DNA from 4 places in the Pseudomonas sp. S3_A09 genome. Region 1 is predicted to be linked to each of the others. Evidence: predicted binding sites of a transcription regulator. Region 1 holds the regulator's gene; each other region holds the start of a gene.
The links. The regulator FliA, encoded in region 1, starts transcription of late flagellar genes. The targets are predictions, from matches to a motif close to CTAAAGTTTNNNNNNNNNNNGCCGNTAA.
Positions count from the first base shown of each region.

Region 1 (7,229 bases):
CAAAGGCTTGATGACCACTTCTTCCTGGCCCACCAGTTGATCGACCACGAAGCCGATGCGCTGGGTGCCCACCGAAAGAATCACCACATGGCCTTCGCGCTGCTCTTCATGCTTGGCCGATGCCACCAGCCAGCGCTTGAGGTAGAACAGTGGCAATGCCTTGTCGCGCACGATCACCACTTCCTGGCCGTCCACCACATTGGTGCGCGACAGGTCGAGGTGGAAGATCTCGTTGACGTTGACCAGCGGGAAAGCGAAGGCCTGGTTGCCCAGCATCACCATCAGGGTCGGCATGATCGCCAAGGTCAACGGCACCTTGATGACGATCTTCGAGCCCTGGCCCTTGGTCGAGTAGATGTTGATCGAGCCGTTGAGCTGGCTGATCTTGGTCTTCACCACGTCCATGCCGACGCCACGGCCGGACACGTCGGAAATCTCGGTCTTGGTCGAGAAGCCCGGGGCGAAGATCAGGTTGTAGCACTCGCTATCGGTCAGGCGGTCGGCGGCGTCCTTGTCCATCACGCCACGCTTGACCGCGATATTGCGCAATATCGCCGGGTCCATGCCCTTGCCGTCGTCAGTGATCGACAACAGGATGTGGTCGCCCTCTTGCTCCGCCGCCAGGATCACTTTGCCGTTGCGGGACTTGCCCGAGGCTTCGCGTTCTTCCGGGGTTTCCACACCGTGGTCGACAGCGTTGCGCACCAAGTGGACCAGCGGGTCGGCCAGGGCCTCGACAAGGTTCTTGTCGAGGTCGGTTTCTTCACCCACCAGTTCCAGGTTGATTTCTTTCTTCAACTGGCGTGCCAGGTCACGAACCAGGCGCGGGAAGCGGCCGAAGACTTTCTTGATCGGCTGCATCCGGGTTTTCATCACGGCGGTCTGCAGGTCGGCGGTCACCACGTCGAGGTTCGACACGGCCTTTTGCATGGCTTCATCGCCGCTGCTCAGGCCCAGGCGCACCAGGCGGTTACGCACCAGTACCAGTTCGCCGACCATGTTCATGATGTCGTCCAGGCGTGCGGTATCAACGCGCACGGTGGTTTCGGCTTCACTGGCGGGTTTATCGGCAACCGGTGCGGCGGCGGCACGTGCCGGAGCAGGTGCGGCAGCCGGCGCAGGCTTGGCCGCTGGTGCAGGGGCAGGCGCTGCAGCTTTGGCGGCAACCGGAGCAGCCGTGGCAACCGTCGCCGCTGGGGCCACTTCGCTGAACTTGCCCTTGCCGTGCAGTTCGTCCAGCAGCGATTCGAACTCATGATCGGAGATCAGGCCGTCGCCGGCCGGTGCTGCACTGGCCGCAGCAGGCGCTGCGGCCGTGGCGGCGACTTCCGGCAAGGCGTCGGCCACGAAGGTGCCCTTGCCGTGCAGTTGGTCGAGCAACGCTTCGAATTCGTCGTCGGTGATATCGGTGTTGGCATTGGCGGTCGGTGCTGCCGGCGCTTCCGACACAGCGGCGGGTGTCACGGCGTCGGCCGCGAACTGGCCTTTGCCATGCAACTGGTCAAGCAGGGATTCGAACTCAGCGTCAGTGATGTCTTCGCTGGTTGGCGCGGCAACAGCCGCAGCCGGTGCTTCTGCCTCGGCCTTCACGGCACTGAGGGAGTTGAGCAACTGCTCGAATTCGCTGTCGGTCACATCCGGCTCGGCCTCAGCCACTGGCTCGGGTGCTGCTTCTGCTACCGGCGCAGCCGACAGGTCGGCGGGCTCCGCATAACGTGCCAGCGCAGCCAACAGTTCCGGAGTGGCCGCGGTGATCGGGGCACGTTCGCGGACTTCGCTGAACATGCCGTTGACCGCATCCAGTGCTTCGAGAATCACGTCCATCAATTCCGAATCAACGTGACGCTCACCCTTGCGCAGGATGTCGAACACGTTCTCGGCAATGTGGCAGCATTCCACCAGCTCATGGAGCTGGAGGAAGCCGGCGCCCCCTTTTACAGTGTGAAAACCGCGAAAAATTGCATTGAGCAGGTTCGCATCATCCGGTCGGCTTTCCAGCTCGACCAGTTGCTCGGACAACTGCTCTAAAATTTCGCCGGCCTCTACAAGGAAATCCTGAAGGATTTCTTCATCGGCGCCGAAGCTCATGTGGGTGCTCCTTAGAAGCCTAAACTGGATAACAGGTCATCAACATCATCTTGACCCGATACAACGTCTTCACGTTTATCGGCATGAATCTGCGGACCTTCACCCTTGGCGAGATGTTTTTTTGGATCTTTTTCCGAGAGGATCGCTTCGCGGTCATGTTCAATGCCGGCAAAACGGTCAACCTGGCCTGCCATAAGCACCAATTTGAGCAAGTTGCTTTCCACTTCGGTGACCAACTGGGTCACACGCTTGATCACCTGACCGGTGAGGTCCTGGTAATCCTGGGCGAGCAGAATGTCGTTGAGGTTGCTGGAAACCGTGCGGTTTTCCTGCTCGCTGCGTGACAAGAACCCTTCGACCCGACGCGCCAACTCACGAAACTCTTCAGCGCCGACTTCGCGGCGCATGAAACGGCCCCAGTCGTTGCTCAGGGCCTGGGCTTCGTTGGCCATACCGTTGACCAGAGGCGTGGCGTTTTCCACCAGGTCCATGGTGCGGTTGGCCGCTGCCTCAGTCAGCCTGACCACATAGGACAGGCGTTCGGTGGCATCAGTGATCTGCGAGATTTCCTCAGCCTGGGGCATGTGTGGGTCAATCTGGAAATTGACGATCGCACTGTGCAGCTCGCGTGTGAGCTTGCCCACTTCCTGGTACAGGCCGCGATCACGGGTCTGGTTGAGCTCATGGATCAACTGCACCGCGTCGCCGAACTGACCTTTTTCAAGGCTTTCGACCAACTGGTGAGCATGCTTTTTCAGGGTCGACTCGAAGTCGGCCTGCGATGATTCTTTATGCTCCATAGCTCCCCCGTGGCAGCATCAATGACCGATGCGGTCGAAGATTTTTTCAATCTTCTCTTTCAAGGCCAATGCAGTGAATGGCTTGACCACGTAACCGTTTACCCCAGCTTGGGCGGCTTCGATGATCTGCTCACGCTTGGCTTCGGCGGTCACCATCAGCACAGGCAGGCCGCGCAGCTTTTCGTCAGCACGTACGTGGCGCAGCAAGTCGATACCGGTCATGCCCGGCATGTTCCAGTCCGTTACCAGAAAGTCGATGCTCCCGCTGTTGAGGATCGGAATGGCCGTAATGCCGTCATCCGCCTCGACCGTGTTAGTGAACCCAAGGTCACGCAACAGGTTTTTTATGATCCGCCGCATCGTTGAGAAGTCATCAACGATGAGGATTTTCATGTTCTTGTCCAATTCGACCTCCAAGCAGTCTTAAACGCGCCCAGCACCTGGACGCGCCATTTCAATCAACAGGCATTACACAAAAAGGACTGCCGAGGGCACCACGGGTCGAACCCGCGAAGGCTGGTCGCCCTCACGGTCTCGTCTGCAGTGTCCCCACACTGCCTGTCAGCGCGCTCGCCACTCTCCCAAACGCCCCCGCAAGCGGGCTGCGCACTGGCTGTGCAACTGGCTGACCCGCGACTCGCTGACCCCCAGGACCTCACCGATTTCCTTGAGGTTCAGCTCTTCGTCGTAGTACAACGCCAACACCAGTCGCTCACGCTCCGGCAAATTGGCAATCGCGTCCGCCAACGCCCCCTGGAAACGCTCATCTTCCAGGTCACGCGATGGCTCCATATGAGCGCTCGCGCCGTCCTCGTGCAGCCCTTCGTGTTCGCCGTCCTGCAACAGGTCGTCGAAACTGAACAGGCGGCTGCCCAAGGTATCGTTCAAAATCCCGTAGTAATCGTCGAGACTCAATTGGAGTTCGGCCGCAACTTCGTGATCTTTAGCGTCGCGACCGGTTTTTGCTTCAATTGCGCGAATTGCGTCACTGACCATGCGCGTATTGCGATGCACCGAACGCGGCGCCCAGTCACCTTTACGCACCTCATCAAGCATCGCACCACGGATACGGATCCCCGCATACGTCTCGAAACTCGCGCCCTTGCTCGCGTCATATTTGGTCGACACTTCGAGCAGGCCGATCATGCCCGCCTGGATCAGGTCTTCGACCTGGACGCTGGCCGGCAGGCGTGCCAGCAGGTGGTAGGCAATGCGCTTGACCAAGGGCGCGTAGCGCTCGATCAACTCGCCCTGACTGTCACGGGCAGACCTCTTGTAAGCGTTGTAGCCAGTCGCTGTCATAGCACGGGTCCTGCGCTCGTCTGATGCACCAATCGCTCGACGAAAAACTCCAGATGCCCCCGTGGGTTGGCGGGCAACGGCCAGGTATCGACCTTCTGGGCAATAGCCTTGAACGCCAATGCGCACTTGGAACGAGGGAACGCTTCGTAGACTGCACGCTGCTTTTGCACAGCCTTGCGCACACACTCGTCGTAGGGCACTGCGCCGACGTATTGTAAGGCGACATCGAGGAAACGATCCGTGACCTTGGTCAACTTGGCGAACAGGTTGCGCCCTTCCTGCGGGCTCTGGGCCATGTTGGCCAAGACGCGGAAGCGGTTCATGCCGTAGTCACGGTTAAGCAGTTTGATCAGGGCGTAGGCGTCGGTGATCGAGGTGGGTTCGTCGCAGACCACCAGCAACACTTCCTGCGCGGCGCGCACGAAGCTGACCACGGACTCGCCGATCCCGGCGGCGGTGTCAATCACCAGCACGTCGAGGTTATCGCCGATATCACTGAACGCCTGGATGAGGCCGGCATGCTGCGCCGGGCTCAGGTGCACCATGCTCTGGGTGCCCGAGGCAGCCGGCACGATGCGGATGCCACCGGGGCCCTGCAGCAGCACATCGCGCAGCTCGCAGCGGCCCTCGATCACATCGGCAAGGGTATGTTTGGGCGTCAGCCCCAGCAGAACGTCGACGTTCGCCAGGCCCAGGTCAGCATCCAACAGCATGACGCGACGGCCAAGCTCTGCCAGGGCCAGGGACAAATTCACTGACACGTTAGTTTTCCCGACGCCACCTTTGCCGCCGGTCACCGCGATCACCTGTACGGGATGCATGCTGCCCATTTTATTTCTTTACCTTGTCTTGCTTAGACGCAGGCTACATGGCTTGGCCGCGTGAATCGCTTGCAGACCATCGATGTAGATACATTTCACGGTGTTCATCCTGCCCTCAACCGACCCGTTTTGCCGGGTTGTGATAAAGGTCGGCGAACATATCAGCCATCGCTTCCTCGCTAGGCTCTTCTTGCATTTGCACGCTGACTGCACGGCTGACCAACTGATGACGGCGCGGCAGATGCAGATCATCCGGGATCCGCGGCCCGTCGGTCAGGTAAGCGACCGGCAATTCATGACTGATGGCCAGGCTCAACACCTCGCCCAGGCTCGCGGTTTCGTCGAGCTTGGTGAGGATGCAACCGGCCAGGCCGCAGCGTTTGTAGCTGTGATACGCAGCGGTAAGAACCTGTTTCTGGCTGGTGGTTGCAAGCACCAGGTAGTTTTTCGATTTGATGCCACGTCCGGCCAGGCTTTCAAGCTGCATGCGCAATGCCGGGTCGCTGGCTTGCAGGCCGGCGGTATCGATCAATACCACGCGTTTGCGCAGCAGCGGGTCGAGGGCGTTGGCCAGGGACTGGCCCGGGTCGACGTGAGTCACCGATACATTGAGAATACGGCCCAGCGTCTTGAGCTGCTCCTGGGCACCAATACGGTAGCTGTCCATGCTCACCAGCGCGATATTCTGTGCGCCGTATTTGAGTACGTAACGGGCCGCCAGCTTGGCCAGGGTGGTGGTCTTGCCCATGCCGGCAGGGCCGACCATGGCGATCACACCGCCCTCTTCCAATGGTTCGATTTCCGGGGTAACGATCATCCGTGCCAGGTGGGCCAGCAACATGCGCCAAGCCTGGCGAGGCTCTTCGATTTCGGTGGTCAAGGCCAGCAGGTCGCGGGACAACGGGCCGGACAAGCCGATACGTTGCAGGCGCCGCCACAGGTTGGCCTGTTGCGGCTTGCTGCCTTGCAGCTGGTTCCAGGCCAACGAGCCAAGCTGCACTTCCAGCAGCTCACGCAGGCCATTGAGTTCAAAGCGCATCGAGTCGAACACCCGCTGGTCAACCGCAGGCGCCGGAGCAGGCGCAGCAGGACGTGGCGGTTCTTTGAAGGTCGGCTCGACCAGCGGCTCGGAAGCGGTCAGCGGCAGGCCGGCGAACAACTGGCGATTAGTGGTGGCATCGCTGTCGCCGCGCATGCTCAGTTCCGCCTGGGCCGAGACAATGCGTGAAGCAGTCTTGCGCAGCTCGTCTTCGAGCTCCATGTTCGGCACACGCGGCGCCAGGGCCTGGGGGGTGTAATCCAGGGCAGCCGTCAGCTCGACACCGCCGGCAATACGACGGTTTCCGATAATCGCGGCGTCAGCGCCCAGCTCATCACGAACCAGTTTCATGGCCTGACGCATATCGGCGGCGAAAAAACGCTTCACTTGCATAACCCACTACCCTCAGCCATTGGGGCCTACTGTCGCGACGATAGTCACTTGCTTGTTGTCAGGAATTTCCTGATAAGCCAAAACGTGCAAATTCGGTACTGCCAGGCGTCCAAACCGCGACAACATCGCCCGGACGGGGCCTGCCACCAGCAGAATCACCGGTTGGCCCTGCATTTCCTGGCGCTGTGCGGCGTCGATCAACGAACGCTGCAGCTTCTCAGCCATGCTTGGCTCCAGCAGAACGCCCTCTTCCTGGCCTTGTCCTGCCTTCTGAATACTATTGAGCAATATTTGTTCCAACCTTGGTTCCAAGGTGATCACAGGCAGCTCGGAGTCAAGCCCTACAATGCTTTGGACGATTGCACGCGACAATCCGACGCGCACCGCGGCCACCAGGGCGGCAGTATCTTGACTCTTGGCGGCATTGTTGGCGATGGCCTCGGCAATGCTGCGGATGTCCCGTACCGGCACCTGTTCGGCCAGCAATGCCTGCAACACCTTGAGCAACTGCGACAGCGACAGCACACCCGGCACCAGCTCTTCGGCCAGTTTCGGCGACGCTTTGGCCAGCAAACCCATCAATTGCTGGACTTCCTCATGGCCAATCAGCTCATGGGAGTGCTTGTACAGGATCTGGTTGAGGTGGGTGGCGACCACGGTGCTGGCGTCCACCACGGTGTAGCCGAGGGATTGTGCCTGGCTGCGCTGGCTGATTTCGATCCACACCGCGTCCAGGCCAAAAGCCGGATCTTTGGCGGTAATACCGTTGAGGCTGCCGAACACCTG
Region 1 is NZ_CP162752.1:779,465-786,693, forward strand. It holds gene AB4N92_RS03715 (chemotaxis protein CheA) at 1-2,088, opposite strand, end outside; gene AB4N92_RS03720 (protein phosphatase CheZ) at 2,100-2,888, opposite strand; gene AB4N92_RS03725 (chemotaxis response regulator CheY) at 2,907-3,281, opposite strand; gene fliA (RNA polymerase sigma factor FliA) at 3,450-4,190, opposite strand; gene fleN (flagellar synthesis regulator FleN) at 4,187-5,020, opposite strand; gene flhF (flagellar biosynthesis protein FlhF) at 5,127-6,443, opposite strand; gene flhA (flagellar biosynthesis protein FlhA) at 6,456-7,229, opposite strand, start outside.

Region 2 (7,229 bases), 1.9 Mb from region 1:
GGGTATCACGTAAGTGATGCGGTAGAGGAGCGTTCTGTAAGCCTGTGAAGGTGAGTTGAGAAGCTTGCTGGAGGTATCAGAAGTGCGAATGCTGACATGAGTAACGACAATGGGTGTGAAAAACACCCACGCCGAAAGACCAAGGTTTCCTGCGCAACGTTAATCGACGCAGGGTTAGTCGGTCCCTAAGGCGAGGCTGAAAAGCGTAGTCGATGGAAAACAGGTTAATATTCCTGTACTTCTGGTTATTGCGATGGAGGGACGGAGAAGGCTAGGCCAGCTTGGCGTTGGTTGTCCAAGTTTAAGGTGGTAGGCTGAGATCTTAGGTAAATCCGGGATCTTAAGGCCGAGAGCTGATGACGAGCTAACTTTTAGTTAGCGAAGTGGTTGATGCCATGCTTCCAAGAAAAGCTTCTAAGCTTCAGGTAACCAGGAACCGTACCCCAAACCGACACAGGTGGTTGGGTAGAGAATACCAAGGCGCTTGAGAGAACTCGGGTGAAGGAACTAGGCAAAATGGCACCGTAACTTCGGGAGAAGGTGCGCCGGTGAGGGTGAAGGACTTGCTCCGTAAGCTCATGCCGGTCGAAGATACCAGGCCGCTGCGACTGTTTATTAAAAACACAGCACTCTGCAAACACGAAAGTGGACGTATAGGGTGTGACGCCTGCCCGGTGCCGGAAGGTTAATTGATGGGGTTAGCTAACGCGAAGCTCTTGATCGAAGCCCCGGTAAACGGCGGCCGTAACTATAACGGTCCTAAGGTAGCGAAATTCCTTGTCGGGTAAGTTCCGACCTGCACGAATGGCGTAACGATGGCGGCGCTGTCTCCACCCGAGACTCAGTGAAATTGAAATCGCTGTGAAGATGCAGTGTATCCGCGGCTAGACGGAAAGACCCCGTGAACCTTTACTATAGCTTTGCACTGGACTTTGAATTTGCTTGTGTAGGATAGGTGGGAGGCTTTGAAGCGTGGACGCCAGTTCGCGTGGAGCCATCCTTGAAATACCACCCTGGCAACTTTGAGGTTCTAACTCAGGTCCGTTATCCGGATCGAGGACAGTGTATGGTGGGTAGTTTGACTGGGGCGGTCTCCTCCTAAAGAGTAACGGAGGAGTACGAAGGTGCGCTCAGACCGGTCGGAAATCGGTCGTAGAGTATAAAGGCAAAAGCGCGCTTGACTGCGAGACAGACACGTCGAGCAGGTACGAAAGTAGGTCTTAGTGATCCGGTGGTTCTGTATGGAAGGGCCATCGCTCAACGGATAAAAGGTACTCCGGGGATAACAGGCTGATACCGCCCAAGAGTTCATATCGACGGCGGTGTTTGGCACCTCGATGTCGGCTCATCACATCCTGGGGCTGAAGCCGGTCCCAAGGGTATGGCTGTTCGCCATTTAAAGTGGTACGCGAGCTGGGTTTAGAACGTCGTGAGACAGTTCGGTCCCTATCTGCCGTGGACGTTTGAGATTTGAGAGGGGCTGCTCCTAGTACGAGAGGACCGGAGTGGACGAACCTCTGGTGTTCCGGTTGTCACGCCAGTGGCATTGCCGGGTAGCTATGTTCGGAATAGATAACCGCTGAAAGCATCTAAGCGGGAAACTAGCCTCAAGATGAGATCTCACTGGAACCTTGAGTTCCCTGAAGGGCCGTCGAAGACTACGACGTTGATAGGTTGGGTGTGTAAGCGCTGTGAGGCGTTGAGCTAACCAATACTAATTGCCCGTGAGGCTTGACCATATAACACCCAAGCAATTTGACTACTCTAACGAGCATCAGATTGCGGTGTGTGAAGATGATACGAACCGAAAGTTCGATATCTCACAAAACACCGATCTGTCACATACCCAATTTGCTGAAGCGAGGCCATCAGGTCACGACTCAGTACCCGAATTTCTTGACGACCATAGAGCATTGGAACCACCTGATCCCATCCCGAACTCAGCAGTGAAACGATGCATCGCCGATGGTAGTGTGGGGTTTCCCCATGTGAGAGTAGGTCATCGTCAAGATTAAATTCCAGAACCCCCTGTTTGCTAACGCAGACAGGGGTTTTGTTTATGTAGAAGTCCATGAATTTCATCGGCACGTTGCTAGCGCAACGGTCCGATACACAGAATTTCTTGACGACCATAGAGCATTGGAACCACCTGATCCCATCCCGAACTCAGCAGTGAAACGATGCATCGCCGATGGTAGTGTGGGGTTTCCCCATGTGAGAGTAGGTCATCGTCAAGATTGAATTCCGAAACCCCTGTCTGCTAACGCAGACAGGGGTTTTGTCGTTTAGGGCCTTAAATCACCACGTTTCGTAACCCCCATCGCCTAGGTGTACCGCTGGTCTGTTTCCCACATAAAAACAGGAAATACCTCACAAATTCCTAAGATTTGCCAAGCGTTGGCCGAAAGCCTGACGAGCCATGCGTGCACCGAAATAGAGCGGCCGGAGAAGCTGCCTATACCGCTACATGGAATGTTCCACTCGGCACGCTCACCCCCCTTTGGCAAAAGAAGTCGATGAAATGAATCTTAAGTTCAGTCATAAAATTCTGTTGGCCGCGTCAGGCGTCGTGGTTTTGGCCTTCGCGTTGTTCACCCTCTATAACGACTACCTGCAACGCAGCACCATCAAGCAGAACCTGGAATCGTCCATCCAGCAATCCGGTGAGCTCACCGCCAGCAGTGTGCAGAACTGGCTCAGTGGGCGAATACTGGTACTCGAAAGCCTCACGCAAAACGTAGCCCACCAGGGCAGTGGTGCTGACCTTCCAGGTCTGGTCGATCAACCGGCATTCACCTCGAACTTCCAGTTCACCTACGTTGGCCAAACCAACGGCGTTTTCACTCAGCGTCCGGACGCAAAAATGCCCGATGGTTATGACCCTCGTCAGCGTCCCTGGTACAAGCAGGCAGTAGCCGCGGACAAACCCATGCTTACCCCGCCCTACATGGCCGCAGTAGGCGGGCAGATCGTGACCATCGCCATGCCGGTGAAGAAGAATGGTGAATTGCTCGGTGTAGTCGGTGGCGACCTGAGCCTGCAGACCCTGGTGAAGATTATCAATTCGGTGGACTTCGGCGGTATCGGCCATGCGTTCCTGGTCAGTAGCGACGGGCAAGTCATCGTCAGTCCTGAACAGGACCAGGTGATGAAGAACCTCAAGGACATCTACCCTGGCACCCAGGTGCGTATCGAGAAGGTCAGCCAGGATGTCGTCCTCAACGGTCAGGACCGCATCCTGTCCTTTACCCCTATCAGTGGCTTACCCGGCGCAGATTGGTATATCGGTCTGTCGATTGATAAAGACAAAGCCTACGCACCGCTGGGCAAGTTCCGTACTTCCGCCTTGATTGCCATGTTGATCGCCGTAGTCGCGATTGCGGTGCTCCTGAGCCTGTTGATTCAGGTCTTGCTGCGACCCCTCACCACCATGGGCGTGGCGATGCAGGACATTGCCCAAGGCGAAGGTGACCTAACCCGCCGCCTCGTTGTGACCAGCAAGGACGAGTTCGGCGAAGTCGGTAGCGCGTTCAATCAGTTTGTAGAACGTATCCACGCCTCGATTTCGGAGGTGTCTTCGGCAACCCGACAGGTGCACGATCTCTCCCAGCGTGTAATGGCCTCGTCCAATGCCTCTATCATCGGTTCCGATGAGCAAAGCGCGCGTACCAACAGCGTGGCAGCAGCGATCAACGAACTGGGCGCTGCTACCCAGGAAATCGCACGTAACGCCGCCGATGCTTCACAGCACGCCAGCGGCGCCAGTGAACAAGCCGACGATGGGCGCAAGGTGGTGGAGCAAACCATCCTTGCAATGTCGGAACTGTCGCAGAAGATCAGCCTGTCCTGCACTCAGATCGAGACCCTCAACGCCAGCACCGACAACATCGGCCACATTCTCGATGTGATCAAAGGCATCTCCCAGCAAACCAATCTGCTGGCACTCAACGCCGCCATCGAAGCGGCACGTGCTGGTGAGGCCGGTCGAGGCTTTGCAGTGGTCGCCGATGAGGTGCGTAACCTGGCTCACCGCACTCAGGAGTCGGCCGAAGAGATCCACAAAATGATCACGTCTCTGCAAGTGGGCTCGCGTGAAGCGGTGACCACCATGAACGCCAGCCAAACCTCCAGCGAAGAAAGTGTTGAGGTCGCGAACCAGGCTGGTGAGCGCTTGGTCAGCGTAACGCAGCGGATTGTCGAGATCGACGGCATGAACCAGTCCGTCGCCGCAGCCACGGAAGAACAGACGGCGGTGGTGGAAACGCTCAACGTCGACATCAATCAGATCAACCTGCTGAACCAGCAAGGCGTGGCCAATCTCAACGAAACCCTGAAGGATTGCGACGCGCTGTCGCAGCAGGCCAATCGATTGAAACAACTGGTCGATAGTTTCAAGATCTGACCCGCTGATTGATCGGGCAGGAGCGAGTCCTCTCGCCCCTGCCGCTTAGCCGACTAGCCGACGAACATTTTCCAAGGCGCTATCGGCGAAGCTCTGCACAAATTGTTCAAATCCTGTGTTTGCACGGTCGATGGGCTCGGCAATGATCGTCCATGTTGCTTTGGAACAGTCTGCGCCAAGGGCCTCCACACGGATCGCCGCCCACAGCCTGGCTACACCGAGGGTGTTGTAGATTGTGGTCCAGGTCATGTGCATGGCCTGTTCGTCGCGGCTATTGAGTTGCTCCACCACACAATTACCATCGCGGAAGAATTTTGTTCGCAAGGCGCCCACGCCTGTGCCCGTCATTTCGATATGTGTCAGGTCAGGAATGAACGCATCGAAGCCTGCGAATTGCCCCACTATGTCCCACAGGCGAGTGGCATGGCAGTCGACCAAAACAGACGCAACTATCGGCCGGCCATTCGGGTTGCAAATCAATGTATCGGGTTGCAGCGGTTTCATAAGGTTATCCTGAGGCATTCAAAGAAAGCCGGTGGCCTTGAGGTAGTCGCAGCCTTTACTCAACAGCGCCGGGTCCTTTTCGGGGTACTGTGCGCCCATTTGCTGGACAGCCTGTCGCGCGTTGTCGTAGCGAATCATCGAGGTGTCGCCGATGTCTTCGTCGAGACGGCCGAGATAAAAACCCAGTACGCCAAACAGTGCATTGTCATGGCTGATCGTGTGTAGCGACTGTTGCCACTGCTCAACGCTGACCCGCTTGAAACGGTGACCCGCCTGGCTGAAGCCATCCAAGTAGTGGGCCCAGCTCAACGGCTGCGGATTGTGCAGGTTGAACACACTGCTACCGGCTTGAAAGCGGGTGCAGTGGAACGCGATGAAGCGCGCCAGGAAGTCCACCGGCATCAGGTCGAAGTTCAACGCCAACTTCGGGAGCAGGCCCATTTGCAGTGACCCCTTGAGCATCAGCATCAGACGATTCTTTTGCGGCTGGCAAACGCCCGTGAGGCTGTTGAAACTGATGTTGCCGGGTCGATGGATATTCACCCAGGCCCCACGTTCCACCGCACGCGCCAGTTGCCGTTCGGCGACCCACTTGGACAAGTTGTAGCCATTCTTGATGTACAGCGGCAGCGTGGCCGCGGCGGGCGCTTCTAGGACATAGCCTTGAGTATCGACACTGCTCGACGCGGAGAGCGTCGAGACAAAATTGAGGACCTTCTTGCAGTGCGTCTCACACAGGCGTAGGCATTCGAGTACGGGGTCAACGTTGTCCCTGGTCAGCGACGCATAGTCCAATACATGGTTGACCCTGGCAGCGTTATGTACCAGCACACCGAACTCTTTGGCGAGGGTCTCATAGGCATTGCTGGTCAAACCCAGTCGAGGCAGGCTGACATCTGCGGCGAATACCTGCACCCGGCTCAGGTCCAGATGCTCCAGGCGATACTCGCGCAGCGCTTGGGTAAATCGCGCCATCGCCGACTGCCCCGGCTTCTCGCGCACCAGGCATGCTACTGCTGTAGCACCCTTGGCCAGCAGTGCCTCGACAATATGGACCCCTACAAAGCTGTTGGCCCCTGTAACGATCACTTTGTGCGGATCGCCCACGCAGTTTTCGGGCAGCGTGTTATATATCCGCTCCCGATGCGCATCACGAACCGCTTGGCTGGCGGATGTATCGGGTCGTTCTCCTTGTTCCACCAATGTTGCGAGCGTACGAATCGTCGGCGCCTCGATGAAGTGGTTCAGCGAAAAACTACGGCCGAATTGTTCGCGAAAACGCAGCAAGAGGGTCGACAGCAAAATCGAATGGCCGCCGAGGTCGAAGAAGCTTTCATCGATAGACAACTCACCCGTGGGCAACGCTAGCAGTTCGATCCACAAGTGGGTCAATTGAGTCTGAAGCGGGGTTTGTGCCGCGCTGCAGGCTGTCGGCAACGTGGGCTGGATCGGCACTGCCAGCAACGCCGCACGGTCGATTTTGCCGTTGCTGGAACACGGTATGCGTGGCAGCTCATCCCAGACGCCGGGCTGCATGTAGTCCGGTAGCCACTGCCGTGCATGGTGTTGCAGCGCCGTCATGCTTGCTCCCGGTTCGGGTTGCGCGACAAAGCCACGGATCCTGCGATCACGGTCGATCACCACTGCCACCTGTCGATACAGCCGACTGCTGCGCAGGCACTGCTCAATCTCCAGGGGCTCTACCCGAAAACCACGGATCTTCACCTGATCATCTCGCCGTCCTCCCAGCACGATCCCGTCGGCAGTCCACTGCGCCAGGTCGCCAGTGCGATAGGCCCGCAACGGCAGTTCGCCTGGCACTGCCAGCTCCACGAAAGAACTGGAAGCCTGTGATAGTGCGTTCACGTACCCCAGGCTCACTCCGGGGCCGACGATATACACCTCACCCATCACCCCTTCATCCACCGGTTGCAGGTGTTCATCGAGGATCAGCACCTGGCTGTTGGCGATGGGGCGGCCGACGTTGCGATTGCTGTCATTGGGGCGCAGCATCCGATGGGTGACCAACACCGTGGCCTCCGTCGGCCCATAGAGGTTATGGAACTGGCACTGCGCTGAAAGGCGTTCGATCACATGGGGTTCGCACACATCTCCACCGGTCAGCAGATGCGTGAGGCCCAGCGGTTGATCGAGCGGCAGGATACTCAGCAGCGCAGGCGGAAGAAAGGCATGGGTGATGCGCTGCCGGTGAAGCAGGTCCAGCAGCTGTTGAGGGTCTTGTCGTTGCTCTGTGCTGGGGACGATCAACTGAGCACCCGCTACCAAGGCGGGGAAAATATCGATCAGCGATGAATCGAAGCTC
Region 2 is NZ_CP162752.1:2,695,460-2,702,688, forward strand. It holds rRNA gene AB4N92_RS12800 (23S ribosomal RNA) at 1-1,739, shown strand, start outside; rRNA gene rrf (5S ribosomal RNA) at 1,896-2,011, shown strand; rRNA gene rrf (5S ribosomal RNA) at 2,122-2,237, shown strand; gene AB4N92_RS12815 (methyl-accepting chemotaxis protein) at 2,522-4,402, shown strand; gene AB4N92_RS12820 (SRPBCC family protein) at 4,448-4,906, opposite strand; gene AB4N92_RS12825 (amino acid adenylation domain-containing protein) at 4,925-7,229, opposite strand, start outside.
Region 2: AB4N92_RS12815 (methyl-accepting chemotaxis protein) is a predicted target of FliA. The motif match lies at 2,381-2,408, and genes of this name have one in related genera.

Region 3 (7,229 bases), 2.4 Mb from region 1:
GTCGACGCACAGCGCAAGGCGGATCTGCTCAAGGAGTTGGCCCACAAGGAAGGTTTGCGTCTGGAGCAGACCATTGCGGTCGGCGACGGTGCGAATGACTTGCCGATGCTGGCGATTGCCGGGCTGGGTGTAGCGTTCCGCGCCAAGCCACTGGTCAAACAATCGGCGAAGCAGGCGATTTCGACCTTGGGGTTGGACGGCGTGCTTTATCTGCTGGGCTTCCGCGACCGCGACGGTCAGCTGTAACTGAATAAACGCGGTAAAAAAATGTGGGAGCGGGCTTGCTCGCGAAAGTGGTGGTTCAGTCACTGACGTGTTGACTGATACTCCGCATTCGCGAGCAAGCCCGCTCCCACATTGGGTGTTTTGTCAGGCTTTAGGTAAAGCGATACCCTGGCCCATCTGCACCGGCGAACCCGCCACCAGCGCTTCAGCCCACGTCACCTGACCCGGCCCAAACAGCACGATCGCGGTCGAACCCAGCTTGAAGCGACCCAGCTCCGCGCCTTTCTCCAGGTGAATCGGTGCGCGTGCAGCCTCGTCATAGCGGAAGGTTTTCAGCTCACGCTTCGGCGGTGTCACCAAGCCAGCCCATACGGTTTCAATCGACGCCACAATCATCGCACCCACCAACACCACGGCCATTGGGCCGCGTTCGGTGTCGAAGATGCAGGCAACCCGCTCATTACGTGCGAACAGCTCGGGTACGTTTTCAGCGGTGGTCTGGTTGACCGAGAAGATGCGGCCAGGAATGTAGACCATCTCGCGCAGGGTGCCGGCCAGTGGCATGTGCACACGGTGGTAGTCCTTGGGCGACAGATAAACCGTGGCGAAGTCACCGCCCATGAACGGCGCTGACAAGGCCGAATCGCCACCCAGCAGTTCCAGCACGCTGAAACTGTGCCCCTTGGCCTGGAACACCCGACCATGCTCGATCGGCCCCAACTGGCTGACCGCGCCATCGGCTGGGCTCAGCACCGCACCTGGGGTTTGGTCCAGTGGGCGCGCGCCGTCTTTCAGGGCGCGGGTGAAGAAGGCGTTGAAGTGCTCGTAGGCGGTCAGGTCTTCAACCAAGGCCTGGGACATGTCCACTTGATAGCGCTTGGCGAACCAGGCAGTGAAGGCATTCTTGAACCAACGCACGCGGCATTCGGCAATGCAACCGGCCAGGCGCGACAGCAAGTGGTGCGGCAGCAAGTACTGGCTGAGGATAAACAACTGCTTTTTCATAACTGTCCTTAAACCTTAAATCTCGACGGGGGTGTCGGGGTGGTTGCCCCATTCGCCCCAGGAACCGGCATAACCTTTGACTCGCGGATAACCGAGCGCCTTGGCCACCAGGTAGGTGAAGCCAGAGCGGTGGTGAGTCTGGCAGTGGGTGATGATTTCTTTGTCTTTGGTCAGCCCGAGGTCTTCGAGGATCTGCGGCATGTCGCGGCGGATACGCAGGTTGCGCGCCTTGTCCATGCCGGACGTCCATTCGAAGTTCACTGCGCCGGGAATGTGCCCGCCTTTGGCTGCGAGCACTTTCTCGCCGGAATACTCCAGCGGGCCGCGTGCGTCCCAGATACCCAGGTCGGGCGCGCCGAGGCGGCTTTGCAGGTATTCGCGGGTGGCTGTTGGGCCATCATGCAGCGTCAGGCTGACGGGGTTGCCGACCGGGGTGGGCACGTCAGTCGAAACCGGGCGTTTTTCTTCCAGCCAGGCCAGCAGGCCACCGTCGAGGTAGTGGTACTTCTGGTGGCCGATCACGTCGAGCATCCAGATGAAGCGCCCGGCCCAGCCACCGCCTTCGTCGTCATAGACCACGTAAGTGGCGTCCGGGGTGTGGCCCAGTTCGCCGAACAGTTTCTCGAGGTCGGCCTTGTTGGGCAGCAGGCCAGGCGCCGGCGGCTGGCCCAGTTGGGTGCGCTTGGGGTCAACGAAATGTGCGCCGGGGATGTGCCCTTCGGCGTAGCGGGCGGCACTGGTGAGGTCCACCAGTATCAAGTGTTCGGCATCGAGGCGACCAAGCAGGTCGCTGGGTTCGATCACCAGCGGCAAGCCAGAGAAGTCAGGCATGTGAGGTCTCCTGTGCACAAATGTTGGCGATAAAAGAGGGCGATTGTAGCGCAAGCATCAGGCGCTGCGGTTGGTAAAGCAGTGCAGGGCTTTCTCGATGCATTGGGCGGTTTTACCGAAGGCCTGCACGGTGGTTTCCGAGAACGGCCCGCCGCCCTGGTCGGCCACCATCAGCATCACCACCTTGCCATTGCAACTCAGGGACCGCAGCAACAGGTGTTCGCCGGTGAACAGGCGGCGCAGGACCGGCGGCAGCAAGGCCGAGAACTGGGCGTGGTTTTCAGGGTTGAGGCGCACTTGGGCGGACTTTTCCAGCAAGCGCTGCAGCAACGTACTATTGACCACATCCAGGCTCAAATTGGCTGCATCCTTCGGCAGGCCATCGGCCTGGTGCACACGCAACGTGCTCAAGGCGCGGTCAGCCATCAGCAGCATGACCCGCTGCATACCACTGGCCACCAAGGCCTCCTTGGCGCACGTGGTCAAGTGCATGGCGTTGGCAAAGCGGCTCGGCTCCACCAGCAGTTCAGTACAGCGTTTGCGCCACACGGCCAGGGCCTCGGCGGTGGGCGGCGGCGCGGGGAGCAAGCCGCGATGAATCTTCTGTACATGCCACGGCCAGATCAGCGACAGCGCCGGGTGCCAGAGGTCAGGCATCAAGGTGGTGCGGGCGCTGGTGACAGCCTGTTGGTGGACCAGTTGCTGCACCTCGCCCAAGGGCTGTTGCAGGTACAGCGCAGTGAGCAACTGCCAGCGTTCGGTGTGCGGGCAGGTCCAGGACTCCTGGGCCGACATTGCCAGGCCGTTGGCCAGCAGCACGGTGTTGGCCGGCTGGTTCAGCCAGCGGCGCAGGTTGGGTTCGGCATCGAGCAATTGCTGGTGGCGCAGCGGGTCGTCTTCACGGGCGATGTGCAGGGCCTTGACCAGCAGGCGCTGCTCGCTCATCAGCAACGTGTAACCCTGGGATACCCAGATCGGCAGGTGCCAGGCTTCGGTCAGGCCGACGCACAGGTCCAGCAGGCGCACGCCGAACAGTTCTCGCTCGACCTCGCGGGCTGACTGGCCTTTGTGGATCACCCGCAGTTCCCATTCTTCCAGGAGTTTGGGATAGGCGACCGCCATTGGCCACAGCGGCGACAGAAACAACAGGCTGCCCCAGTGAATGTCCTGCCACAGCCGCGCCAGGCGACTGCCGAACAAGCCGTTGGCTTGCTGCGACGCGTGCTGGCTGATCAGCAGAAGTTGGCGCAATGCCACGGGGATCTCATTGGCCGGCACCGAAGGCAGACGTGCCAGCAGTTCTTCGGCGCGCTTGAGGCCCAGGCGGTTGAGCGCCACTTCAAGGTTTTCCGCCGGTTCCGCCAGGCTGCCATGGGTGTGGCTGTTGGCCTCGCGCATCACGCTGAGGACGAGCGCCGGGCTGCTTTGCATCAGCTCGGCAATATCTCGCAATGAACTGCGGCTGTCGCGGATGCCTTTGCACACGCGGTCGTGACTGGCCTGGGGGACAGGCAGTCGTACATCGTCCAGGCACTTGATCCAAGCGGCGAGAGAGTTGGGTTTTGCAGTTGGGACTGTCGTTTCATTAGCCATGATAGGGGCGCGATCATCACTTGCGGTCTACACGCCCGGAGCGGGCCGAACTGGCTTTTCGCCTTAACGGGCTATAGTCTGGCGCAGTTTTGCCGATAAGTAGAACAAGAGTTTTCTGCTACACCCAATATGTCCATGAACCCGACGGCGCAAGTACTCATCTCCTATGGCTAAAATTATCGGCATCATCGTCGTCTTCGCGAGCGTGCTCGGCGGGTACGTCCTGTCCCACGGTAAAATTGCGGCACTGATCCAGCCTTTCGAGGTGATGATTATTGGCGGTGCCGCACTGGGTGCCTTCCTGCAGGCGAACCCCGGCTACATGACCATGCACGTGATCAAGAAGTCGCTGGGCATGTTCGGTTCGCGCTTCACCCATACCTTCTACCTGGAGGTGTTGGGCCTGGTCTACGAGATCCTCAACAAGAGCCGCCGCGAAGGCATGATGGCCATCGAGGCCGACATCGAAGACGCCGCAGCCAGCCCGATTTTCGCCAAGTACCCGGCCGTGCTCAAAGATGAGCGCATGACCGCCTACATCTGTGACTACCTGCGCATCATGTCCTCCGGCAACATGGCCCCCCATGAGCTGGAAGGGCTGTTCGACATGGAATTGTTCAGCCTTAAAGAAGAGCTTGAGCACCCCTCCCACGCCGTGACCGGCATCGCTGACGGTATGCCGGGTTTCGGTATCGTCGCGGCGGTACTCGGCATCGTGGTGACCATGGCGTCCCTGGGTGAGGGCGACCAGGCTGCCATCGGTATGCACGTGGGTGCGGCATTGGTCGGTACCTTCTTCGGTATTCTCGCGGCCTACGGCTTCTTCGGTCCGCTCGCCACCTCCCTGGCCCATGACGCCAAGGAAGAAATCAACCTGTACGAGTCGATCAAGGCCAGCCTGGTCGCCTCCGCTTCCGGGATGCCGCCATCGCTGGCGGTGGAGTTCGGTCGCAAGGTGCTGTACCCCAAGCACCGCCCAAGCTTCGCCGAGCTGGAACAAGCGGTTCGCGGTCGCTAAGCCATGGAAAACAACCAGCCGATAATCATCAAGCGCGTCAAGCGCTTCGCTGCGGGGCACCATGGCGGCGCTTGGAAGATCGCCTTCGCCGACTTTGCGACGGCGATGATGGCGTTCTTCCTGGTGCTGTGGCTGATGTCCACTGCCACGCCGGAACAGAAGATCGCCATTGCCGGCTACTTCAAAGACCCGATTGGTTTCTCGGAAAGCGGCACGCCCTTCGTTATCGACCTGGGCGGCTCACCGCAGTTGGCGCCTGAGCGCACCATCAACCCGGAAATCAAGACCGAATCGCCTCAGGAGAAAATCCCGATCGAGCGCGATACCGTCGAGGCCATGGCTGAACAGGTCGAGCAGGAGCGTCTTGAGCTGTTGCTGCAAGAGCTGCAGAACAAGGTCGAGGAAAACCCGCAGTTGCTGAAGTTCAAGGATCAGATTTCGTTCGAGATCACCCCGGACGGTTTGCGCATCCAGATCACCGATGCGGCCAACCGACCGATGTTCGACTCGGGCAGTGCGCGCTTGAAGCCGTACTTCGAAGACATCCTGCTGGCCATGGCCGACACCATCAAGGCGGTGCCGAACAAGATCAGCATCAGTGGCCACACCGACGCCAAACCCTATGCGGGGCAGGGCGACTTCGGCAACTGGGAGCTCTCGGCCAACCGTGCCAACGCGGCACGTCGTGCGTTGGTGGCCGGTAGCTACCCGGACCCGCAAGTCGCGCGCGTGGTGGGGTTTGCGTCTTCGCAGTTGTTTGATGCGAAAGACCCGTTCAACCCGATCAACCGCCGTATCGATATCGTGGTGCTGACCAAAAAGGCCCAGCGTGCGATTGAGGGTGACCCGCCGCCGGCACCGCAACCCACCCAAGGTGCAGGCGCGCCGGGTGAAGTGCCGGCCGATCCGAACGCTATTCCGCCAGGGCAGGAGCCGTTGCCGGCGCATGAACTGCGCCAGAAGCTGAATTTGTTTGATGAGGGTGGGGTGAAGGATCCTACGGTGCCAGGTACGGGTTCGTAGGCTTCACATACAACAAGGCCGCGATGATCGCGGCCTTGTTGTTTCAGCAGTTTAATAACTGCTTTCGGGCAGACTCGCAATAATCGACCGATAGCTGTTCATCCGCTGCTGCTGCACACGCCCATCCTCCAGCGCCTTGAGCAACGCACAGCCCGGCTCGCGGTCGTGTTTGCAGTCGCGGAAGCGGCAGGTGCCGATCAGGTCGTTGAATTCGATGAAGCCCGCTTCCACATCGCTGCGGCTGACGTGGCCGAGGCCGAATTCGCGGATGCCTGGGGAGTCGATCAACTCACCGCCGCCGGGGAAGTGGAACAGCCGCGCGGTGGTGGTGGTGTGGGTGCCCTGTCCGGACAGTTCCGACAGCGGGCCCACGCGGGTGTCGACTTCCGGCAGCAGGCTGTTGACCAGCGAGGATTTACCCACGCCTGACTGGCCGACAAACACGCTGATGCGCCCGTCCAACTGCTGTTGCAGCTGTTCCATACCATTACCGTGATGCGCCGAAACCTCCAGCACCGGGTAACCGAGGGTGCGGTACACCGCCAGCAAGGCGTTGAGCGCCGGGGCGTTCTGTTCGTCGATCAGGTCGAATTTGTTCAATAGCAACAGCGGGCGGATGCCGGCGTGCTCGGCTGCGACCAGGTAGCGGTCGATCAGGTTGGCATGCGGCTCAGGCAGTGGCGCGAACACGATGACAATCATGTCGACGTTGGCCGCCACTGGCTTGAGCTGGCCGCGGCTGTCCGGGCGGCGCAGTTCGGTGGTGCGAGGCAGTTGGGCGACGATCACGCCGATGCCCTGGTTGCCGGCACGCCAGACCACTTTGTCGCCGGTGACCAGCGCAGGCAGGTTGGCGCGCAGGTGGCAACGGGATACAGAGCCTGCGAGTTCGCCTTCCAGCGCCTCGACTTCGACCTGTACACCAAAGTGCGCGATCACCAGGCCCGTTTGCTCGGGGCCCAGGTCGCCGCCTTCAAGCGCTTCCACGGCGGAGGATTCACGTTTGGCGGCGCGAGCGGCGCGTTCACCTTGAATCTTTTCGATGCGCCAGTTTTGGCGACGGTTGAGCTGGCGTTTGGCCATTGGTGTTCCGTGTCGATAATACAAAGGTTGGGTAAAACGGTCGCGAGTCTAGCATGCCCCTGCCTGCTAAACTGCGCAGCTAAGCCAAGGTGCCAAGAGAATCAAGCCATGCAAAACCCACAGAACCTGATTTGGATCGATCTGGAAATGACCGGTCTGAACCCTGACACCGACGTCATCATCGAAATGGCGACGATTGTCACCGACAGCAACCTCAACACCTTGGCCGAAGGGCCGGTGATTGCCATCCACCACAGCGACGCCGTCCTCGCCACCATGGACGAGTGGAATACCCGCACTCATGGCAACTCCGGCCTGACCCAGCGCGTGCGCGACAGCCGTATCAGCATGGCCGAAGCAGAAGCCGAGACCATCGCCTTCCTGGAAAAGTGGGTGCCCAAGGGCAAGTCGCCGATCTGCGGCAACAGCATCTGCCAGGATCGTCGCTTCC
Region 3 is NZ_CP162752.1:3,132,492-3,139,720, forward strand. It holds gene serB (phosphoserine phosphatase SerB) at 1-246, shown strand, start outside; gene asd (archaetidylserine decarboxylase) at 370-1,230, opposite strand; gene AB4N92_RS14640 (rhodanese-like domain-containing protein) at 1,246-2,061, opposite strand; gene AB4N92_RS14645 (HDOD domain-containing protein) at 2,119-3,654, opposite strand; gene motA (flagellar motor stator protein MotA) at 3,821-4,672, shown strand; gene motB (flagellar motor protein MotB) at 4,676-5,695, shown strand; gene rsgA (small ribosomal subunit biogenesis GTPase RsgA) at 5,747-6,778, opposite strand; gene orn (oligoribonuclease) at 6,887-7,229, shown strand, end outside.
Region 3: motA (flagellar motor stator protein MotA) is a predicted target of FliA. The motif match lies at 3,726-3,753, and genes of this name have one in related genera.

Region 4 (7,229 bases), 1.6 Mb from region 1:
GAGACCGCTTGCTATGAAAATGACCGAAGAACAAGTCGCCAGTTTCTGCCTGAGTCTGCCCGGCGCGCGGGAAGACTATAAATGGGGCGGTGTGCGCGTATTTTCGATTGCCGGCAACAAGATGTTTGCCCTGCAGAACCTGCGCGGTGAATCGCTGGCGTTCAAGGTCGATAAGGAACTGTTCCTCGGCCATGTGGACCGCCCAGGCATCCACCCGGCGCCCTACCTGGCGCGCGCGCAGTGGATCATCATGAACACGCCCTACCCGCTGGGCGCTGATGAACTGCGTGGCTTGCTCCAGCGCTCCCACCAGTTGGTGGTCAGCAAGTTACCCAAGCGCACGCAGATCGGGCTGTTGCTGGGTGTTTGACGTGCTGTTGCACCCTAGGTATCTACATCAATTTTCGGTGTTGCGCCGGCCTGTGGCGAGAGAGCTTGCTCCCGTGACGGCCTGATAGTCGCCCGAGACCTATCCGATGTAAATCGATCAATAGGTGGGAGCTGGCTTGCCTGCGATTGCGGACTCCAAGCCGACCATGCGCTTGAGTTGGAATGAGTACATATCCATTCCGGCGGTAACCGCTACTTAGGGTTCCGCCCTTACGGCGGCTCACTTTTGGAAAGACCCAAAAGCAAGCAAACGGTCTTCGCCCTACCACTCGGCACCTCGCCTAGGCTCGGCGTGCCCTCACTCCGGCTTGAATCCGTGGGCCGCCGCACTGAGCCATCCTTGGCCCAGTGCGGATATCCGGGCCTAAAGCACTGAAACCAGTGTCCCCCCCAGAAACATCTGGTCCAGCCAGAACACTTGATGCAGCAGCACGATCACCCAGAACAGCACCTGGTAAGACACCTTGCGCGTCTTGTGGCGGAACACTTGCTGGGCAATCAACGCCCCCGGCCAGCCGCCCGCCAGTTCCACGGCGTGCAGGATGTTTTCCGGGGTGCGCCAACTGTCGGTACGGGCCTTGCGCTTGTCACTCCAGTAGAGGAAGAACGCGATCACGCTGACCACGCCATAGGCCGCCAGCGGGATCACGGTCTCGCCGCGCTGCCATACCAAGATTGAACCCAGTAACGGCGCTGCGCACAGCAGCAGGAAGATCGCCGCCTTCAGGCGTGGATGCTGGATCATCATGCCTTCGCGGCCGCCCAGTCGATCCAGCCGAACTGCCAGGTCGCCAGGATCAGTAGGCCGAATGCAATGCGGTACCAGGCAAACACGGCATAGCTGTGGCTGGCGATGAACTTGAGCAGGCCCTTCACCGCAATCATCGCGAAGATGAACGAGGTCACAAAGCCGATGGCAAACACCGGCAAGTCCGCAGGCTGGAACAGGTCGCGGTACTTGTAGCCCGAATACACAGCGGCACCCACCATGGTCGGCATCGCCAGGAAGAACGAAAACTCGGTAGCGGTCTTGCGCGACAGGCCAAACAGCAAGCCGCCAATGATGGTCGAGCCGGAGCGGGAAGTCCCTGGGATCATCGCCAGGCACTGGGCCAGACCGACCTTGAGTGCGTCTTTCCAGGTGATGTCATCCACGGTTTCGGCATGCACTTCATGCTCGCGGCGCTCGGCCCACAGCATGATGATGCCGCCCACCACCAGCGCCGTCGCCACGGTGATCGGGTTGAACAGGTAGTGGTGAATCAGGTCGGCGAAAATCACCCCCAGCACCACTGCCGGCAGGAAGGCGATCAGCAGATTGACGGTAAACCGCTGGGCCTTGCGCTGGGTCGGCAGGCCACTGACCACTTCGAAAATCTTGCCACGGAACTCCCACACCACTGCCAGGATCGCGCCCAGTTGGATGATGATATTGAACGCATTGAAACGGTCGCCGGTAAAGTCGAGCACGTCGGCGACGATGATCTGGTGGCCGGTGCTGGAAATCGGCAGGAACTCGGTAAGCCCCTCCACAACGCCAAGAATCAATGCCTGTATGGCGGTCCAAAAATCCATGCTTCCCCCAAAGGTCTTGCTCTATGGCAAGCCTTGTTGATCTTTTTAATGGTTCACTGACGACAAGATACGGTGTTGAGTTTCAACCCCGAGCTGCAAAAATCTTGTGAAATATCAGACAGTACTCAGGTTTTCCGAATGCAGGCCGAAAGCCTATCAGACGAGGCGGAAAAGTCGATGCAGCCCCACAATTATAAAAAGCACGGAGTGACAGGACCATGAACAGTTTGCGCAATATGTCGATCAGCCGACGCCTGTGGCTGATCCTGATAGTCGCCGTGCTGATGCTGTTGGCCCTGGGTATGCTGATGCTCAAGCAGATCCACGACGACCTGTACCAGGCCAAGCGCCAGCAGACTCAACACGTGGTCCAGACCGCCAGCGGGATCCTGACGTTTTATCACGGTCTCGAAACCACCGGCGTGATGACCCGTGAAGCCGCCCAGAAGCAAGCGTTGAGCGCGGTGCGTGGCTTGCGCTACGACCATGATGACTATTTCTGGATCAATGACCTCACTCCCGTGATGATCATGCACCCCGCCAACCCCAAGCTCGACGGCCAGAACCTCTCGGCCATCCGCGACCCCGATGGGTTTGCCGTGTTCAACGAGTTCGTGATCCTGGCCAAGGCCAAGGGCGCCGGCATCGTCAACTATCGCTGGCCGAAACCGGGCGCCGAAGCGCCGGTGGCCAAGACCTCGTATATCCAACTGTTCGAACCGTGGGGCTGGATCATCGGCTCCGGCGTGTACGTAGACGATGTGCAGGCCGAGTTCAGCAGCCAAGTCTGGAAAGCCTCGTTCATCGGCCTGGCTATCGCGCTGGTGATGGCGCTGCTGGTCTCACTGATCGCCCGCAGTATTGTGCGGCCGTTGCAAGCTGCAGTGAACGCCATGGGCAACATCGCCAGCGGCGAAAGCGACCTGACCCGCAGCCTCGACACCCATGGGCAGGACGAAGTCACCCAACTGTCCCGGCACTTCAACAGTTTCACCGCCAAGCTGCGCCAGGTAGTCGGCCAGTTGCAGGTGTGCGCCAACGCCTTGGGCCAATCCTCGCAGGAGCTGGGCAGCAACGCGACCCAGGCCCATGACCGTAGCCAGCAACAGTCCCAGCAGATGGAACTGGTGGCCACCGCCATCAACGAAGTCACCTACGGCGTGCAGGATGTGGCCAAGAATGCCGAACACGCCGCCAGCGAAATGCGCGACGCACAGGCCCAGGCCCAACAAGGGCAGGTGAATATCGACAGCAGCCTGCAGCAGATCGATCAGCTCTCCGGCACCATCAGTCAGGCGGTGGAAGTGATTCGCACCCTATCGGCAGAAAGCACCCAGATCGGCAGCGTGCTCGAAGTAATCCGCTCGATTGCCGACCAGACCAACCTGCTGGCCCTTAACGCGGCCATTGAAGCAGCACGCGCTGGCGAGCAAGGGCGTGGCTTCGCCGTGGTGGCCGATGAAGTGCGACTGCTGGCCCAGCGCACGCAAAAATCCACCGCCGAGATCCAGGGCATGATCGAGCGCTTGCAAGGCCACTCGGAAGCGGCGGTCAAGGTGATCAGCGACAGCCACAGCGCCTCACAGCTGACCATCGAACAAGCCGGCCAGGCCGGCGCCAGCCTGACCGCCATCGGCGAGTCACTGCGCAACCTCAACGGCCTCAACGCCTCGATTGCCAGCGCCACCCTGCAACAAGCGCATGTGGTGGAGGACATCAACCAGAACGTCACCGAGGCGGCCGGTTTGTCCCACAGCACGGCATTGGCGGCGGAGCAGTCGAGTGTGGCGAGTGCGCATTTGCGTGGTCTGAGCGAACAGCTCGACGGCCTGCTGCGTCAATTCAAGGTCTGATCCGGGGGTGAGCGGGCTAGCCCCGCTCACCCCATCAGTTAATTCCTACGCCAATCTTCTTTCGTTACAATCACCGCCCTCTCCCATTCTCCCAAGGAACCACCATGTCCGGGCTTGAACTGTTCGCCGCCGCCCTCGGGGTGATCGCTGTGTGGCTGACCGTCAAGCAAAACCCCTGGTGCTGGCCCATCGGCCTGGTGATGGTGTTGCTGTACACCTGGGTGTTCTTCGACGTGAAACTCTATTCCGACATGCTGCTGCAAGTGGTTTACGCCGCGTTGCAAGTCTACGGCTGGTGGCAGTGGACCCGTGCCGGCGAGGTCAAGCAAGGACGTCAGGTCACCAGCCTCGGTGTCCCGGCGATCATGGCCAGCCTGGCGGTGGGCGCAGTCGGTAGCCTGTTGCTCGGTGCCGCCATGGCCCAATGGACGGATGCTGCCCAGCCCTGGCTCGACGCCGCCCTTACCGGCTTCAGCCTGGTAGCGCAGATGTGGATGGCGCAGAAACGCGTGCAGTGCTGGCCACTGTGGATCGCCGTGGATGTCATCTTCGTCGGGCTATTCCTCTACAAAGGCCTGTACCTCACCGCCGCGCTCTACGCGCTGTTCACCGTGATCGCCGTGCAAGGCTGGCGCGAATGGCGCGCCGACCCGGCGTTGCACGCATGAAAGTGGTGGTACTGGCGGGCCCCGAATCCAGCGGTAAAAGCTGGCTGGCGGCGGAGTTGCAGGCGCATTTCGGCGGGTTGATGGTGGGTGAATACGTGCGTTATTTCATCGATCACCATCAACGCGACACTACCCTGGCGGACATCCCGGCCATCGCCCGTGGCCAGATGGCCTGGGAAGACGACGCCCGCGCCAAGCAGCCTGAACTGTTGATCCTCGATACACATCTGCTGACCAACAAGCTCTGGAGCCAGACCCTGTTCGGCGCCTACCCGGCCTGGCTCGACAGCGAACTGCTGGCCCGCCACTACGACCTGCACCTGTTGTTGTCACCGGAAGATGTGGAATGGACCGCCGACGGCCAACGCTGCCAGCCGGCACTGGCGGACCGCCAGGCATTTTTCCAGGAAAGCCTGGCGTGGATGCAGCAGCATCAGGAGACGGTTGTGGTGATCCGAGGGGACTGGGAAGCGCGTCGGAAAGCGGCATTCGCCGCAGTCGATAAAGTGCTGTAGGGGCGAGCTTGTGAGGTTTCGCGAGCACGCCCCTACAGCGATGAGCAGCGTTTAGTAGCCCAGCGACAGGCCCGTGTTACGACGCGGGTCATTTGCGCCGTAGAAACGGTTGTTACCCACCGGCTTGCCCCCCAGGGACGGCGCACCGACCAAAATCGCCGCCAAGTGGTTGGCATCCTGCGGACCGGCAAACGTGTGGCCCCAGATTTCGAGGATCTTCTGGGTGTCCGGGCTCACCGCGAAGGTTTCAAGGTTGGTGGTTTCCGGCATCCATTGCTGGTGGAAACGCGGGGCGTCCACGGCTTCCTGGATGTTCATCTTGTAGTCGATGACATTCAGGATAGTCAGCAAAGTCGCGGTAATGATGCGGCTACCGCCAGGCGTACCGACCACCATCACCGCCTTGCCGTCCTTGGTCACGATGGTCGGGCTCATCGACGACAGCGGCGCCTTGCCTGGAGCGATGGCGTTGGCTTCACCCTGGACCAGGCCGTACATGTTCGGCACGCCGACCTTGACGGTGAAGTCGTCCATTTCATCGTTGAGGATCACCCCGGTCTTGCTCGCCATCACGCCCGCACCGAACCAGTCGTTGAGGGTATAGGTGACCGACACCGCGTTGCCCCACTTGTCGACGATGGAATAGTGAGTGGTGTTGTTGCCTTCATGGGGCGACACACCCGGCTTGATCGCCTGGGAGTCACCGGCTTTTTGCGGTTCGATGGCGTCGCGCAGTTTCGCCGCGTAGTTTTTGTCCAGCAGGTGCTCAATCGGGTTCTTCACGAAATCCGGGTCGCCAAGGTAGCTGTTGCGATCCACGTAGGCATGGCGCATGGCTTCGATCTGGTAGTGCAGGCCCTGGGCCGAGTGATAGCCAAGGTCAGCCATCGGGTAGCCTTCGAGGATGTTCATGATCTGGCAGATCACCACGCCGCCGGAGCTTGGAGGCGGCGCCGAGACCACATGGTAGCCACGGTAGTCGCACTCGATAGGCGCCAGTTCGCGGGTCTTGTACTTGTCGAGGTCCGCCTGGGTGATGATGCCCTTGCCGGCCTGGCTGGAATCCACCAATGCCTTGGCGACCCACCCTTTGTAGAAACCGTCGCTGCCCTTGGCCGAGATTTCCTTGAGGGTCTTGGCCAGGTCTTTCTGCACCAGTTTCTGGCCGACCTGCATCGGCTGGCCGTTGTGCAGGAAGATCCCGCGCATGTCCTGGTCTTTCTCGAACTCGCCGGTAGCGGTGTGCAGCAGGTCGATATCACCCTGCTCCAGCTCGAAGCCGTTTTCCGCCAGTTTGATCGCCGGGGCGATGACTTGGGCGCGCTTGAGAGTGCCGTATTTGCTCAGGGCCAGCTCCATGCCCGAGACGGTGCCGGGCACGCCCACGGCCAAATGGCCCTTGGCGCTGAGGCCTTCGATGACATTGCCATCTTTGTCCAGGTACATATTGGCGGTGGCAGCCAGCGGGGCTTTTTCGCGGAAGTCAAGGAAGGTCTTGCGCCCGTCCGCCAGTTGCACGGTCATGAAGCCGCCGCCGCCCAGGTTACCCGCCGCCGGGTACACCACGGCCAGCGCGTAGCCCACGGCCACCGCCGCATCGACCGCGTTGCCGCCGGCCTTGAGCACATCCACGCCCACATGAGTTGCCAAATGCTGGGCCGTCACCACCATGCCATTTTCACCGCCCACCGGGGCCTGGGACGCGGCTTGCACACCACTGACCGTCAACACCAGAGCGGTGGCAATCAAGGTACGGCTGAAGGGTTGGTATTTCATCCATGGCTACTCTAGTTATTGAGACGCACCAAAATAGCCCGCCGCGGATTTAATCCCCAGCGCAATGGCGTTTTTATTACAGAACTTGTCGGTCATAGAACGGACGCGAAAAACCCCATGCTATATTTCGCGCCCTGACTGTCGTGCAAGGCGCTTTGATATGGCGATCAAGAAAACCGGTATCCGCGCCCAACAGGCTGACCAGACCCGCGCGCGTATTCTCCAGGCGGCGGTCAAGGTGTTCACCCGCGACGGTTATTCCGGCGGGCGGGTCGACAGCATCTCCAAGGAAGCCGACTCCAACGACCGCATGCTCTATTACTATTTCGGCAGCAAGGAACACCTGTTCGTCTGTGTGCTGGAGCACACCTACGAGCAGTTCAACCACGCTGAAAGCAAGCTCAAGCTGAACCTCGACGCACCGGAGCAGGCGTTGCGTGACCTGGTGGCGT
Region 4 is NZ_CP162752.1:5,393,472-5,400,700, reverse strand. It holds gene AB4N92_RS25170 (LysR substrate-binding domain-containing protein) at 1-17, shown strand, start outside; gene AB4N92_RS25165 (MmcQ/YjbR family DNA-binding protein) at 14-370, shown strand; gene AB4N92_RS25160 (DUF1294 domain-containing protein) at 755-1,138, opposite strand; gene AB4N92_RS25155 (undecaprenyl-diphosphate phosphatase) at 1,135-1,965, opposite strand; gene AB4N92_RS25150 (methyl-accepting chemotaxis protein) at 2,184-3,818, shown strand; gene pnuC (nicotinamide riboside transporter PnuC) at 3,923-4,486, shown strand; gene AB4N92_RS25140 (AAA family ATPase) at 4,483-5,001, shown strand; gene ggt (gamma-glutamyltransferase) at 5,053-6,777, opposite strand; gene AB4N92_RS25130 (TetR/AcrR family transcriptional regulator) at 6,938-7,229, shown strand, end outside.
Region 4: AB4N92_RS25150 (methyl-accepting chemotaxis protein) is a predicted target of FliA. The motif match lies at 2,090-2,117, and genes of this name have one in related genera.